DNA from 2 places in the Streptomyces sp. CNP082 genome. Region 1 is predicted to be linked to the other one. Evidence: predicted binding sites of a transcription regulator. Region 1 holds the regulator's gene; the other holds the start of a gene.
What was found. Region 1 encodes HrcA, which represses chaperone genes, less so after heat shock. Its sites were predicted from a motif close to TTNGCACTCNGNNNNNCNGAGTGCNAA; they were not measured.
Positions count from the first base shown of each region.

Region 2: groES (co-chaperone GroES) is a predicted target of HrcA. The motif match lies at 6,059-6,085, and genes of this name have one in related genera.

Region 1 covers NZ_JCANSZ010000008.1:61,883-69,613, reverse strand. Annotated here, with positions in the region: gene B124_RS09830 (S41 family peptidase) at 1-925, opposite strand, end outside; gene B124_RS09825 (16S rRNA (uracil(1498)-N(3))-methyltransferase) at 1,107-1,856, opposite strand; gene B124_RS09820 (nitronate monooxygenase) at 1,853-2,947, opposite strand; gene dnaJ (molecular chaperone DnaJ) at 3,094-4,227, opposite strand; gene hrcA (heat-inducible transcriptional repressor HrcA) at 4,228-5,253, opposite strand; gene B124_RS09805 (MBL fold metallo-hydrolase) at 5,397-6,101, shown strand; gene B124_RS09800 (DUF3097 domain-containing protein) at 6,127-6,954, shown strand; gene B124_RS09795 (helix-turn-helix domain-containing protein) at 7,460-7,731, shown strand, end outside.
Region 2 covers NZ_JCANSZ010000023.1:51,728-59,458, reverse strand. Annotated here, with positions in the region: partial or broken gene B124_RS19465 (LysR family transcriptional regulator) at 1-651, opposite strand, end outside; gene B124_RS19460 (MOSC domain-containing protein) at 739-1,407, shown strand; gene B124_RS19455 (SDR family NAD(P)-dependent oxidoreductase) at 1,517-2,290, shown strand; gene B124_RS19450 (aldo/keto reductase) at 2,666-3,661, shown strand; gene groL (chaperonin GroEL) at 3,851-5,476, opposite strand; gene groES (co-chaperone GroES) at 5,602-5,910, opposite strand; gene B124_RS19435 (polysaccharide deacetylase family protein) at 6,145-7,086, opposite strand; gene B124_RS19430 (polysaccharide deacetylase family protein) at 7,083-7,731, opposite strand, start outside.

The DNA.
Region 1 (7,731 bases):
GGTCGGGGCGGGCGGCGCCGAGGTTGTAGCGGGCGCGCAGCGGGCGGGGGCGCAGGTCGGTGCGCTGGCCGCCGAGGCGGATGTCGAGGCGGCGGGGCTCGGTGCCTTCGTCGAGGCCGTCGAGGAGCCACAGTTCGCCGGCGCTGGCGTAGACGACGCGGGTACCGTCGGTGGCGGCGTGGCGGGCGTAGAAGCCGCCGAGTGGGGTGTGGCGGCGCAGCGCGGCGTACGGGTCGGGGGCTGCGGGATCCGGGAGGTCCGCCAGGTCCGCGGAGTACAGCGCGCCGGTGCCCTCGTGGTCGGAGAGGAACGCCAGCCGCCCGCCGGCCCAGAGCGGATACTCGGCGTTGCCGAGGACGGCGTCCAGCCCGGCGGGCCGGGTGAACTCCGCGTCGGGCGCGGTGCGCACCCACAGCCGGCCGGCGGTGCCGCCGCGGTAGCGCTTCCAGTACGCCGCCTCCCGGCCCATGGTCGCGGTGAGCAGCGCGACGCGGCCCTCCGGCCCGTACGCGACGTTCCCGACGGGGCCGAACGGCAGCGTGTGCGCGGGCCCGCCGTCGGTCGGCACGGCGCGCGCCCAGGTGCGGCGCAGCGAGTACTGGCCGTGGGTGGTCAGCGCCAGCACGTCGCCGTCGGGCGTCCAGCCGCGTACGGAGGTCTTGCCGCTGCCCCAGTACGTCAGCCGCACGGGCGCGCCGCCGTCGACGGGCGCGGTGAGGACCTCCGGGTCGCCGTCGCGGGTGGAGGTCCAGGCGACGCAGGTGCCGTCGGGGGCCAGGCGGGGGTGGTCGACCGGCATGTTGTCGGCGCTGACCCGCCAGGCCCGGCCGCCGTCGAGGGGCGCGGCCCAGACGTCGTCCTCCGCCGTGAAGGTGATCAAGTCGCCGTGCAGGTGCGGGAATCGCAGGTAAGCAGGCTGAGTCACGCGATCATCCCATCATGCGAAGGCGGCACTCACCACCGCTTTGCGGTGCGGTGTGACCTTCGTCCTGTAGTCGCTCTGTCCCGGAGTGGAACGAACCGGGACGTAAGCCCGAACTCCTTGGGAAATACCCGCGATCCCAGCGTACGGAACGTCAGGATCCGGGCGTAGGTGGCCTCTCGCCTCAGGACCACCGGCCGGTCGCCGCGAGCACCACCGCACCCGCCGCGGTGCCGGCGGTGGAGGTGCGCAGCACGGTCGGCCCCAGCCGGTACGCCCCGGCGCCCGCGCTCTCGAACGCGGCCAGCTCCTCCGGCGCGACCCCGCCCTCGGGGCCGACCACGAGCACGATCTCCCCCGCCCGCGGCAGCGCCGCCGCGGCCAGCGGCGCGGCGCCCTCCTCGTGCAGCACGGCGGTGAACGCCGCGCCCGCGAGCAGCGGCAGCAGCTCCTTCGTCGAGTGCAGCCCGGCGATCTCGGGGAAGCGCAGCCGGCGGGCCTGCTTGCCCGCCTCGCGGGCGGTGGCGCGCCACTTGGCCAGGGCCTTCTGCCCGCGCTCCGCGCGCCAGCGGGTCACGCAGCGGGCCGCCGCCCACGGCACCACCGCGTCCACGCCGGTCTCGGTCATAGTCTCGACGGCCAGCTCGCCGCGGTCGCCCTTCGGCAGCGCCTGCACGACGGTCAGCCGGGGGCTCGGCGCCGGCTCCTCGCGCACCTCGGCGCAGGTCACCAGCAGCCGGTCGCGGCCCTGTGCGCCGGCCACCGTGCCGTACGCGCCGCGCCCCGCGCCGTCGGTGAGGACGACGTCCTCGCCGGCCTGCAGCCGCCGTACGGACACCGCGTGCCGCCCCTCGGGCCCGGTCAGCGCCAGCACCGCGCCGGGGCGGGCCGCGTCCAGCACGGCGGCGTCGGCGACGAAGACCGGCGCGGTCACAGCACGCCCCCGGGGACATCGCCGGCGGGCTGGGTCGTCCCGGTGAGCGCTTCGGCCAGCTCCCGGGCCAGCAGCTCCACCAGCTCGGCGGCGGGCAGTTCGCGCGCCAGCCGGTAGCCCTGGCCGGCCCACAGCGCCATGCCCTGCGGGTCGCCGACGCGGGCGGCGGCGGCGCGCAGCGGGGAGGTCAGGTGGTGCAGTTGCGGGTAGGCGGCGGGGGCGTACGGGCCGTGTTCGCGTACGAACCGGTTGACCAGCCCGCGTGCGGGGCGGCCGGAGAAGGCGCGGGTCAGCTCCGTACGCGTGAACACCCCGCCGGTGACGGCCCGTTTGTGCACCGCACTGGCGCCGGACTCGGGGCAGACCAGGAACGCGGTGCCGAGCTGCGCGGCGGCGGCACCGGCCGAGAGCACCGCGGCGATCTGCCCGCCGCGCATCAGCCCGCCGGCGGCGATCACGGGGACGTCGACCGCCTCCAGCACCTCGGCGAGCAGCGTGAGCAGCCCGCGGCCCACGTCGTCGTCGCGCGGGTCGTTGCGGAAGCCGCCCTGGTGGCCGCCGGCTTCGACGCCCTGCACGCACACGGCGCCGGCGCCGGCGGCCTGCGCGCGGCGCGCCTCGACGACGTTGGTGACGGTCACGACGGTGTACGTGCCGGCGCGGGCGAAGGCGTCGAGCACGGCCGGCTCGGGGCAGCCGAAGGTGAACGACACCAGCGCCACCGGCTCGTCCAGGAGTATGGCCACCTTGGCGTCGAAGGCGTCTTCCGTGCCGGCCTCGGCGTCGCCCAGCCGGGTGCCGTACCACTCGGCCTCGCCGGCCAACTGCTCGGCGTACGCCTCGATCTGGGCGGGGTCCGGCGGCGCGGAGGGCTGGGGCATGAAGAGGTTGACGCCGAAGGGGCGGTCGGTGACGGCCCTCAGCTGGCGGATCTCCTCGTACATCGCCTCGGGGGTCTTGTACCCCGCGGCGAGGAACGCCAGGCCGCCGCCCTCCAGCACCCCGGCGGCGAGCTGCGGGCAGGATGCGCCACCGGCCATGGGCGCCTGCACGATCGGAAAGGTGAAGAGATCGTTCAGCTCGGTGGGCATGGCCTCATCCTGTCATGCAGGCCGGCCGTCGGCGGCCCCCGCCGGATCATGGAATGCGCACGTCTTCACGCACCGGGGACGCGTACGCCCGACCCGCCGCACCGGGGTCACCTCACCCGACGGGACCCCGGCGGCGACCAGTACGGCTAGCGTCCGCTCCAGGCGTCTTTCAGCCGCGAGAACAGCCCCTGCTGGCCCGGCTTGAACTGGCCCAGCGGACGCTCCTCGCCGCGCAGTTGGGCGAGCTGCCGCAGCAACCGCTCCTGCTCCGGGTCCAGCTTCTGCGGCGTCTCGACCTCGACGTGCACGACCAGGTCACCCCGGCCGCCGCCGCGCAGGTGCGTCACGCCGCGCTGGTGCAGCGGAATCGACTGCCCCGACTGCGTACCGGGACGGATGTCGACCTCTTCCAGGCCGTCGAGCGTCTCCAGATTGACCTTCGTGCCCAGCGAGGCCGCCGTCATCGGGATCGTCACCGTGCAGTGCAGATCGTCGCCGCGGCGCTGGAAGATCGGGTGCGGCAGCTCGCGGATCTCCACGTACAGGTCGCCCGCCGGGCCGCCGCCCGGGCCGACCTCGCCCTCGCCGGCGTGCTGGATGCGCGTGCCGGTGTCGACGCCCGCGGGGATCTTGACCGTCAGGGTGCGCCGCGAGCGCACCCGGCCGTCGCCCGCGCACTCGGGGCACGGGTTGGGCACGACCGTGCCGAAGCCCTGGCACTGGGGGCAGGGCCGGGAGGTCATGACCTGGCCGAGGAAGGACCGGGTGACCTGCGAGACCTCGCCGCGACCGCGGCACATGTCGCACGTCTGCGCCGACGTGCCGGGCGCCGCGCCCTCGCCGTTGCAGGTGCCGCAGACCACCGCGGTGTCGACCTGGATCTCCTTGGTGGCGCCGAACGCCGCCTCCTCCAGCTCGATTTCGAGCCGGATCATGGCGTCCTGGCCGCGGCGGGTGCGCGACCGCGGCCCGCGCTGGCCCGCGGTGCCGAAGAAGGCGTCCATGATGTCGGAGAGGTTGCCGAAGCCGCCGGCGCCGAAGCCGCCGGCCGCGGCGCCGTTCTGCGACAGCGGGTCGCCGCCGAGATCGTAGACCTGCTTCTTCTGCGGGTCCGAGAGCACCTCGTAAGCGGCGTTGATCTCCTTGAACCGCTCCTGGGTCTTCGGATCCGGGTTCACGTCCGGGTGCAGCTCGCGGGCGAGCCTGCGGAACGCCTTCTTGATCTCTTCCTGCGACGCGTCGCGTCCGACGCCGAGGACCGCGTAGTAGTCCGTGGCCACTTATGACTCCGCCAGGATCTGTCCGACGTACCGTGCCACTGCGCGTACCGCTCCCATCGTTCCGGGGTAGTCCATGCGGGTAGGTCCGACCACGCCGAGCTTGGCGACGGCTTCACCGGTGTCGCCGCCAGAACCGTATCCGACGGAGACGACCGAGGTGGAGGTGAGTCCCTCATGGTCGTTCTCGTGACCGATACGTACCCTCATGCCCGGCTCCTTCACCTCACCGAGCAGCCGCAGCAGCACCACCTGCTCCTCCAGCGCCTCCAGCACCGGCCGGATGGTGAGCGGGAAGTCGTGGTCGAAGCGGGTGAGGTTGGCGGTGCCGCCGATCATCAGCCGCTCCTCGGTCTCCTCCACCAGCGTCTCCAGCAGCACCGACAGCACGGTCTGCACCGTGCCGCGGTCGTCCGCAGGGAAGGACTCGGCGAGGTCGGCCACCAGCCGCGGCACGTCGCTGAACCGGCGGGCGACGACCCGGCTGTTGAGCCGGGCGCGCAGGTCGGCGAGGGACTCCTCGCCGAACGGCGCCGGGCAGTCGATGAGGCGCTGCTCGACGCGGCCGGTGTCCGTGATGAGCACGAGCATGACGCGCGCGGGGGCGAGTTGGAGCAGCTCGACGTGGCGCACGGTCGAGCGGGTCAGCGACGGGTACTGCACCACCGCCACCTGCCGCGTCAACTGCGCGAGCAGCCGCACCGTGCGCCCCACGACGTCGTCGAGGTCGACGGCGCCGGACAGGAAGTTCTGGATGGCCCGCCGCTCGGGCGCGCTCAGCGGCTTGACGTCGGCGAGCTTGTCGACGAACAGCCGGTAGCCCTTGTCGGTGGGGATGCGGCCGGCGCTGGTGTGCGGCTGGGCGATGAACCCCTCGTCCTCCAGGGCGGCCATGTCGTTACGCACCGTGGCCGGGGAGACACCCAGGCGGTGCCGCTCGGTGAGCGCCTTGGAGCCGACCGGCTCCTCCGTGCCCACGTAGTCCTGCACGATGGCGCGCAGCACTTCGAGCCGGCGCTCGCTGAGCATGCTGCCCACCTCCGCACTCATCGGTCCCGTCCGGTCGTTCTGCCGCTGGCACTCGACGGCGGGGAGTGCCAGGGTTCCGGGCCAGTGTACGGCCGGGTACGGCAGCTCAGGCAAGGCGACCGGTCACGGTATAGCGTCGGGGCATGAGTGGCGGTTGGGAAGAGCTCGCGCCGGACGTCGTACGGCGCCGCCTGCCCCGCTGGGACGCGACCGCGGGGGCGGTGGGCGGCGCGGAAGGCGTGCTGCTCGTGGACACGGGCGCCTCGCTCAGGGAGGGCGCGGAGCTGCGGCAGGCCGTACGGGACCGCTTCGGCCGCCCCGTGACCCGTATCGCGCTCACGCATCCGCACTTCGACCACGTGCTCGGCACCGCCGCCTTCGCCGGCGCCGAGGTCTACGGCCCCGCGGGCATGGCGGCGCTGCTCCGCGGGCCGGGCCGGGACGAGCTGCGCGCGGACGCTGTACGCCACGGCCTGGACCGGGACGCGGCGGCGGAGGCCGCCGACGTGCTGGTCGCCCCGCGGCACGCGGTGTCCGGCACGTACCCGCTGGACCTCGGGGGCGGCCGGGAGGTGCTGCTCGCCGAGCTGGGCGCGGCGCACTCGTCGCACGACATGGCGGTGTACGTCCCGGGCCGGCCGGCCGTCGTGTTCTGCGGCGACCTGGTGGAGGAGTCGGGCCCCCCGCAGGCGGGCCGGGACGCGGACCCGGCGCGGTGGCCCGCGGCGCTGGACCGGCTGCTGGCGCTGGGCGGGGACGAGGCGGTGTACGTCCCGGGGCACGGCGCGGCGGTCGGCGCGGACTTCGTCCGGGCCCAACGCGACGAGCTGGCGCGGGGCTTGCCGTAGCACCTTCTTGTCGTAGTCTCGCCCCGTGCGCCGCTACGACACCGACCTCACGCCCCCCTGGAAGAAGCCGCAGCAGCCCGCCCCCGAGGTGCCGGCCGACCCGGACCTCGTGGTGGAGGAGGTGACCACGGGATTCTGCGGCGCGGTCATCCGCACGGAGAAGACCGCCGAGGGCCGGACGGTGACCCTGGAGGACCGCTTCGGCAAGCACCGGGTCTTCCCGCTCACCCCCCGCGGCTTCATGATCGACGGCAAGCCGGTCACCCTCGTACCCCCCGGCCGCACCCCCCGCCCGTCGGGCCCCCTGCTCTCCGCCTCCGGCTCGATCGCCGTCCGCGACCACACCCCGCGAGTGGCCCGCGCCGGCCGCATCTATGTCGAGGGCCGCCACGACGCGGAGCTGGTGGAGCGTGTCTGGGGCCACGACCTGCGGGTCGAGGGCGTGGTGGTGGAGTACCTGGAGGGCGTGGACGACCTCCCGTCGGTCGTCGCCTCCTTCGCCCCGGGCCCGGACGCCCGCCTGGGGGTGCTGGTGGACCACCTGGTGCCGGGCACGAAGGAGTGGCGCATCGCGGAGAGCGTGACCAGCGCCCACGCGCTGGTGGTGGGCCACCCGTACGTGGACGTCTGGGAGGCGGTCAAGCCCTCGTCGGTGGGCATCGCGGCGTGGCCGAAGGTCCCGAGGGGCGAGGACTGGAAGACGGGCGTCTGCCACGCACTGGGCTGGCCCAGGGACACGGGCGCGGCGTGGCGCCGCATCCTGGGTTCGGTACGGACGTACCGGGACCTGGAGCCGGCGCTGCTGGGGCGGGTGGAGGAGCTGATCGACTTCGTGACGGCCCCGGGGACGTGAGGGGACGGGGCGGGGTCCGGGCGGGGTCCGGACCGGGGGTCCCAGGCGGGGTCCGGGGCGCAGCCCCGCCGGGGGTCCGGGGCGCAGCCCCGAGCGGGTCCGGGGCGCAGCCCCGCGGGGTCCGGGGCGCAGCCCCGCCGGGGGTCTCGGGGGCGGAGCCCCCGAGTTTCGGGAAGGGGCGGGGACGGGGAACACCCCTTCACTCCGCGACCCGCCCCCGTAGCACCAGCGCCGAACGCGCGTACCGCCGCAACCCCCGCCCCCCGCCACACCCCCCGGCACGCACCGCGGGGAAATCGGGCCGTAACTCGCAGTAACACCCCCCTGATTCGGCCCAAACCGACCCCCGAAAGCCGACTTTCGCCCCGCGGCATGCAGCCCGCCGCCCCCGGGCCCGCAACTCGTGGCAACGCGTCAGCAGCAAGGCGTCAGCGATCTGATCCGAAGAAATCCCCGCCCTATGCTGGCGAGTGGAGGGCACACCACGTCGAACGGGGGTTGCCTCATGGGCGACGACAGCTCAACCGGAGCCCGGCTGCGCGGCTTTCGCCGCCGCCGCGGCTGGACGCAGGAACAGCTCGCCGAGGCCGCCGGGTTGAGCCCAGGCGTGGTCAAGAAGATCGAGCGCGGCGGGACCGCACGCGTGGAGACCTACCACGCCCTTGCCCGCGCGCTGAGGGTCAAGACCTCCGCGTTGTTCGAGCCAGCCGGGCCGCGGCAGAACCCGCACGCGGACGACGCCAACCTGGACCTGCTCCCCCTGCGGCGCGCGATCTC
Region 2 (7,731 bases), on a different contig from region 1:
GGCGGGATGACCCTCCGGCACCAGGCACACCAACCGGTCCGCGAGGAGCGGCCGTACGACGAGCCCCTCCCAGCCGTCGCCCGGACCGCCGGTGGTTCCGGCGTCCGGCCCCACCCGCCCGGTCCCGGCCCCGGCACTGTCACCGCCGCCGGCCGGCGCTTCGTACGCCGCGTCGTCCGTACCGCCCGTACCCGCCGGCGGGTAGTGGAACGCCAGCGCGATCTCGCACTCGCCCTCCCGCAGCATCTCCACCGACCGCGGCGGCTCCGCGTCCACCAGCGAGATCCGCGTCCCCGGGTGCGCCGCCCGCATCGCCGCCAGCGCGCCCGGCACGATCGTGGAGCTCCCGCTCGGGAACGACACCAGCCGCACCCGCCCCGCCCGCAGCCCCGCGAGCGCCGCGACCTCGTCCTCCGCCGCGGCCAGCCCCGCGAGGATGCCGCCGGCGCGCCGCACGAGCGCCTCCCCGGCCTCGGTGAGCCGCAGCTCACGGCCGGCGCGGACGAGCAGCGGCGTCGCGGCCGTCTGCTCCAGCGCCTTCATCTGCTGGCTGACGGCGGGCTGGGTCAGGCCGAGTTCGCGGGCGGCGGCGGAGAACGAGCCGGTCGCGGCGACGGCCCGGAGAACGCGCAGGTGGCGGGCGTCGAACATGGCTCCACCCTAAGGGAGTCCCGGGCCCCGCCGGCCAAGATCGGAAAGTCGTTGGGCGTTGTCACAGCGGCCGGTTACCGTCGAAGGATGCAGGTGCTCTCCGTGAACCTCGCCCGCCCGCAGACCGCCCCCGACATCACCGACGCCCCCGGCTTCGTCACCGGCATCGACAAGCGCCCGGCCGACGGCCCGGTGCGCGTCGAGGAGCCCGGCCCCAAGGGCGCCGGCGGCAGCGCCCTCGCCGGCGACGTCATCGGCGACCTGCGCCACCACGGAGGCACGTACCAGGCGGTGTACGCGTTCGCGCGCGAAGACCTCGACGTCTGGGGCGCCGAACTCGGCCGCGAGCTGCCGAACGGCGTCTTCGGGGAGAACCTGACCACCTCCGGCGTCGACGTCTGCGGCGCGCGCATCGGCGAGCGCTGGCGGATCGGCCCCGACCTGCTGCTGCAGGTCACCAGCTCGCGCATCCCCTGCCGCACGTTCGCCGGCTGGCTCGGCGAGCAGGGCTGGGTCAAGCGCTTCACGCAGGCGGCCCGGCCGGGCGCGTACCTGCGGGTGATCGAGCCGGGCGAGATACGGGCCGGGGACGCGATCCGCATCGAGCACCGCCCGGACCACGAGGTGACGGCCGCCTTCTGGTTCCGCGCGAACACCCTGGAGCGGGAGCTGCTGCCCCGGCTCCTCGCGGCCGGAGACGCGCTGCACCCGGAGTCCGTGGCGAAGGCCCGCAAGGCGGCGGCCCGCGCGTCCTGAGGACACGGCTCTGCGGGGCCGGGGGGCGGGGGCCGGCGGCGCGGCGCGCCGGAGGGGCTTCGGGAGCGGCGGCCTGCCGGACGCCGGGCGTGCCCGCTAGCGTGCGGCCATGACGACTGCGCTGATTACGGGATCGACGGCCGGCCTCGGCGCCGCCTTCGCGCGCCAACTGGCTGCTTCGGGGCACGACTTGGTGCTCGTCGCCAGGACGGCGGAGCGGCTGCACGAACAGGCCGCGGAGCTGCACGAGCGGCACGGTGTCGAGGCGTCGGTGCTCCCCGCCGACCTGTCGACGGACGAGGGCATCGCGGCGGTGGAAATGCGCCTCGGTGACGCGGAGCGGCCGGTGGACCTGCTGGTCAACAACGCGGGCTTCGGGCTGAAGGGGCGCTTCCTCCAGGTGGCCCTGGCCGACGAGCTGACGATGCTGAAGGTGCACTGCGAGGCGGTGCTGCGGCTGACGACGGCCGCGGCGGCGGCGATGCGGGAGCGGTCGCGGGGTGCGGTGGTCAACGTCGCGTCGTCGGCGGCGTTCGTGCCGCGCGGGACGTACGGGGCGAGCAAGGCGTGGGTCGCGCAGTTCACGCAGGGCGTGGCGCGGGACCTGGCGGGCAGCGGGGTGCGGCTGATGGTGCTGTGCCCGGGGTTCGTGCGGACGGAGTTCCACGAGCGGGCGGGGATGGGGACGGACAACATCCCGGGGTGGATGTGGCTGGACGCGGACAAGGTGGTGGCGGAGGGGCTGCGGGACCTGCGGAGGGGCCGTACGGTGTCGATCCCGGACGTGCGGTACAAGGCGCTGATGGGGGCGGCGAAGCTGGTGCCGCGGGAGGTGCTGGGGCGGTTCTCGTCGGGCGCGGGCCGCAAGTACGGCCCGCGGTAACGGGGTTCCCGGCCCGCCCCGGGCCCCCCGGCCCCGGCCCCGGCCCCCGAGCCCCGAGCCCCGAGCCCCGAGCCCCGAGCCCCCGGCAGCGTCACCGCGGTAGCCCCCTGCCCGGCAACGCTCCGGTGCCGGTAGGCGGAGGGAGGATGTTCCCCGACCCCGCCCCTTCCCGAAACTCGGGGGCTCCGCCCCCGAGACCCCCCGGCGCTCCGCCCCAAACCCCCGCACCCACGCGGCCCCGCCGCACCAGGCCATCGCCCCGAACACCCGACGCCGCCCCACCCCGAAACCCGGGGGCTCCGCCCCCGAAACCAAGGAGACGATCCGTATCGTTGGCCCACGGGTTTCCGGTCACGCAGGGAAGAGAGTCGTCGTATGCGTACCCATCCGCTCGGCAGGACCGACGTCGACGTCACCGAGCTCGGTTTCGGGGGCGGGCCGCTCGGCGGGCTGTTCGCGCCGCTGGACGATGACACCGCGGCGCGGGCCCTGGGTGCCGCCTGGGACGGCGGGATCCGTTACTTCGACACCGCCCCGCACTACGGCATCGGCCAGTCCGAGCGTCGCATCGGCGAACTGCTGCGTGGCAAGCCGCGGGCGGAGTTCACGCTGTCGACGAAGGTGGGGCGGCTGCTGGTGCCCCAGGATCCGGGTGGGCGCATGGACGAGTTCTTCGCCGTGCCGGCCACCCACCGCCGGGTGTGGGACTTCTCCCGCGACGGTATCCGGCGCAGCGTCGAGGACTCCCTCGGCCGTATCGGCGTGGACCGGATCGACGTGCTGTATCTGCACGATGCCGAGGAGCACTTCGAGGACGCACTGCGGCACGGCTACCCGGCGCTCGCCGAGCTGCGTGCCGAGGGCGTGGTCGGGGCGGTCGGCGCCGGGATGTACCACCCGGGGAAGCTGACCCGCCTGGTGCGGGAGACCGACGCGGACGTGGTGATGCTCTCCGGCCGCTACACCCTGCTGGACCACAGCGCGCTGGACGAGCTGCTGCCGGCCTGCGCCGAGCGCGGGGTCACGGTCCTGGCCGCCTCCGTCTTCAACTCCGGGCTGCTGGCGACCGGCCGGCCCGCGCCCGGGGCCCGCTTCGACTACGCCCCCGCAGACCCGGAGCTGGTGCGGCGGGTGGAGCGGATCGCGGACGTCTGCGAGCGGCACGGCGCGACCGTCCCGCAGGTGGCGATGGCCTTCCCGCTGCTGCATCCCGTCGTCGCCGGCATCGTGCTGGGCATGCGCAGCACGGACGAGGTACGGGACAACCTGGCCGCGTTCGGTACGCGGATCCCGGACGGAGTCTGGTCCGACCTGCGCGCGGAGGGGCTGCTGGACGAGCGCGCCCCGACCGCGACCCCGACCGCGCCGTGACGGGTCTGACTCGGGTATGCGGCCGGCCGTCTCCTCGGCCGCGGTCAGGCGGCGCGCCGGAAACCCGCTGCGCTCGCCCCGGGTGCCCCGCACCACACGCCGCAGGGCCTCGCCCCCGTACGGATACGTACGGAGGCGAGGCCCTGTCGTGTAACAGCCCGGGTCCGGAACCCGTCGCCCGACCGGAGGTCAGTGCGCGTGGCCGTGGCCGTGGGCGTGGCCCTGGTCCTCCTCCGGCTCCGGCTTCTCCACCACCGCGCTCTCCGTCGTGAGCAGCAGGGAGGCGATCGACGCCGCGTTCTCCAGCGCCGAGCGGGTCACCTTCACCGGGTCGATGACGCCGGCCTTCACCAGGTCGCCGTACTCGCCGGTGGCGGCGTTGAAGCCCTGGCCGGCCGACAGCTCGCCGACCTTGGAGGTGATGACGTACCCCTCAAGGCCCGCGTTCTCCGCGATCCACCGCAGCGGCTCGACCGCAGCGCGGCGCACGACCGCGACGCCGGTGGCCTCGTCGCCGGTGAGGCCGAGGCCGTCCTCCAGCACCTTCGCGGCGTGGACGAGCGCCGAGCCGCCGCCGGAGACGATGCCCTCCTCGACCGCCGCGCGGGTGGCGGAGATCGCGTCCTCCAGACGGTGCTTCTTCTCCTTCAGCTCGACCTCGGTGGCCGCGCCGACGCGGATGACGCACACGCCGCCGGCCAGCTTCGCCAGCCGCTCCTGCAGCTTCTCGCGGTCCCAGTCGGAGTCCGTGGCGTCGATCTCCGCCTTGATCTGCGCGACCCGGCCGGCGACCTCGTCGGACTTGCCGGCGCCGTCGACGATCGTCGTGTCGTCCTTGGTGATGACCACGCGGCGGGCCGTGCCCAGCACCTCGAGGCCCACCTGGTCGAGCTTGAGGCCGACCTCCTCGGAGACCACGGTGCCGCCGGTGAGGGTGGCCATGTCGCCGAGCATCGCCTTGCGGCGGTCGCCGAAGCCGGGGGCCTTGACGGCGACGGAGTTGAAGGTGCCGCGGATCTTGTTGACGACGAGGGTGGACAGCGCCTCGCCCTCCACGTCCTCGGCGACGATCAGCAGCGGCTTCGACGAGCCGGCCTGCATGACCTTCTCCAGCAGCGGCAGCAGGTCCTGGATGGAGGAGATCTTGCCCTGGGTGATCAGGATGTACGGGTCCTCCAGCACCGCCTCCATGCGGTCCTGGTCGGTCACCATGTAGTGCGACAGGTAGCCCTTGTCGAAGGCCATGCCCTCGGTGAAGTCCAGCTCCAGGCCGAAGGTGTTGGACTCCTCGACGGTGATGACCCCGTCCTTGCCGACCTTGTCCATGGCCTCGCCGATGAGCTGGCCCACCTGCTCGTCCTGCGCGGACAGCGCGGCGACCGCGGCGATGTCGGACTTGGAGTCGATCGGGCTGGCGGCCTTCAGCAGGTCATCGGAGATGGCCGCGACGGCGGCGTCGATGCCGCGCTTGAGCGCGGAGGGGGAGGCGCCGGCGGCCACGTTGCGCAGGCCCTCGCGGACCAGCGCCTGGGCCAGCACCGTGGCGGTGGTGGTGCCGTCGCCCGCGACGTCGTTGGTCTTGGTCGCCACCTCCTTCACAAGCTGGACGCCCAGGTTCTCGTACGGGTCCTCGACCTCGATCTCACGGGCGATGGTCACGCCGTCGTTGGTGATGGTCGGGGCACCGAACTTCTTGTCGATGACGACGTTGCGGCCCCTGGGGCCGATCGTCACCTTCACGGTGTCGGCGAGCTTGTCCACGCCGCGCTCAAGAGCGCGGCGGGCGTCCTCGTCGAACTTCAGAGTCTTCGCCATGGAACGTGGATCCTCTCAAGGGGGCGCCGTAGGGAGCGCCGACGCCCCGGCCCGTTTCGATATGTCCTGCTCGATGAACGGATCCGGGGCGCGGCCTGGTGCGGGAAGAAGCGGGAAGCGCCCCGTTACTTCTCGATGATCGCGAGCACGTCGCGGGCAGAGAGGACGAGGTAGTCCTCGTTGTTGTACTTCACCTCGGTGCCGCCGTACTTGCTGTAGAGAACGACGTCGCCGACGGAGACGTCGAGCGGCAGCCGCTTGCCGTCCTCGAAGCGGCCCGGGCCGACGGCCAGGACGACGCCCTCCTGGGGCTTCTCCTTGGCGGTGTCCGGGATGACCAGGCCCGAGGCCGTGGTCTCCTCGGCGTCGAGCGTCTGGACCACGATGCGGTCCTCAAGCGGCTTGATGGCAACCTTGGTGCTGGCGGTCGTCACGATCCGACCTCCCCCTTCGGAGATCTCGCGGGGTTGAATGTCTGGGGTGGCGACCCTGGTGGATCCGTCGTCGCGGGTGCCGGATCCGCCTCGTCGCTGTGTTGGCACTCTCGCTGGGGGAGTGCCAGAGCCGAGGTTATGCCGCGCTTTAGCACTCGGTCAAGCCGAGTGCCAGATTGCCACCCGTGGCGCCGCCCGCCGCTCGTACAGTCGTACGGGCCACGACCGCCCGCGTCACATGTAGTCCTCCAGCCGGGCCACCGTGAAGCCCTGCCGCTGGACCTCCCGTACCAGCTCCGCCAGCACGTCCGTCATCGTCCGGCCGCCCTGCTGCTCCGGCCCCCGGAAGTGCGCCAGCACGATGTCGCCGGGGCGCAGCCGGCCGCCGCTGCGGTACTCCAGGCCGCTCGCCTTCATCTCCGCCCGCCACAGCGGCATCGCGCGCACGCCGCACGACGCGGCGGCCCTGAGCGTCGCCGCGTCGTACGCGCCGTAGGGCGGCCGGAAGAGCGTCGGGCGGACCCCGAAGGTCTCCGCGACGCGGGCCTGCTGGCGGCAGATCTGGCGGCGCTGCTCGGCATACGGCAGGGACGTGAGGTCGGGGTGGGTGAGGGTGTGGCCGTGGACGGAGTTGCCGAGGCGCCGCAGTTCCTCGAAGTAGCCGTAGTCCCCGCCGGCCGCGGAGTCGGAGAGGAACATGCTGAACGGCAGCCCCAGATCCGCCGCCATCCGGATCAGTTCGGGGTCCTTCGCCCAGCCGTCGTCGATCGTGAGGAAGACGACCTTGTCCCGCGTCGGCACCCGGCCCGTCACGGCCGGCAGCCCGGAGTCCGCCGGCTGCACGGGGCGGCTCGCGGGGGGCGCGGGCGGCGGGTCGAGGGGGCGGTCGAGGCCCCAGTGCCGGTACGCCGTGGGATCGGCGGCGCGGGCTGAATCCTCGCCGGCCTCGCCGGTCCCGCCCGCCTCGCCGCGTTTGGCGTCCCCGCCCGGCAGCGCGCGCGGCGTACGGCCCGCGTGCCGCGCGTCCGGACTCCCCTCCGCGGGCTCGCCTCTGCTCTCCGGAAACCACTCCTCCGTCGGCCGGGCCGCGTCCGCGCAGGCGGTGAGCGCCAGCAGACAGAGGGCGGCTATCGCGGCGGCCGACGACCGCCGCCCGGAGCGGCGGGTGCGCCTCATACGTACTCCTCCAAGCGAGCAACGGCGAAGCCCTCGTCGTTCGCCTTACGGAGCACCGTACGGAGGACGTCGGCCATCGTGCCGCCGAATTCGGAAGGTCCTTCGAAGTGGGTGAGCACGATATCGCCGGGGTGGAACGCGGTGTCGCCCCGGGAGTACGTCCAGCGGCCGGGGAACGCCTCCTGCTGCCACAGCGGCACGAGTTCGATGCCGCAGTCCCGCGCGGCGCGCAGGGTGTCGCCGTTGTAGTTGCCGTACGGCGGGCGGAAGATCCGCGGTGCGGCGCCCATCTCGCGCTTCAGGACGCGCTGTTGGCCGCAGATCTCCTCGCGCTGGGAGGCGTAGGGCAGTTCGCGGAGGTCGGGGTGGTGGAGGGTGTGGTTGTTGACGGTGGTGCCGAGGTCGCGGAGGGCGCGGAAGTAGGCGTAGCCGTCGCTCGCGACCTCGTCGGCGAGGAACGCGCTGACGGGCACGTCGAGTTCGCGCAGCATGCGCAGCAGCTCGGGGTCCTTGCGGTAGCCGTCGTCGATGGTCAGGAAGACCACCCGGTCGTCGGTCGGGACCCGGGTGATGACCGGCGGCAGGCCGGGGCCGCCGCCGGCCGTCTCGTAGCCGGGTTCGGTGGCGAGCGCGGGTTTGGTGCGC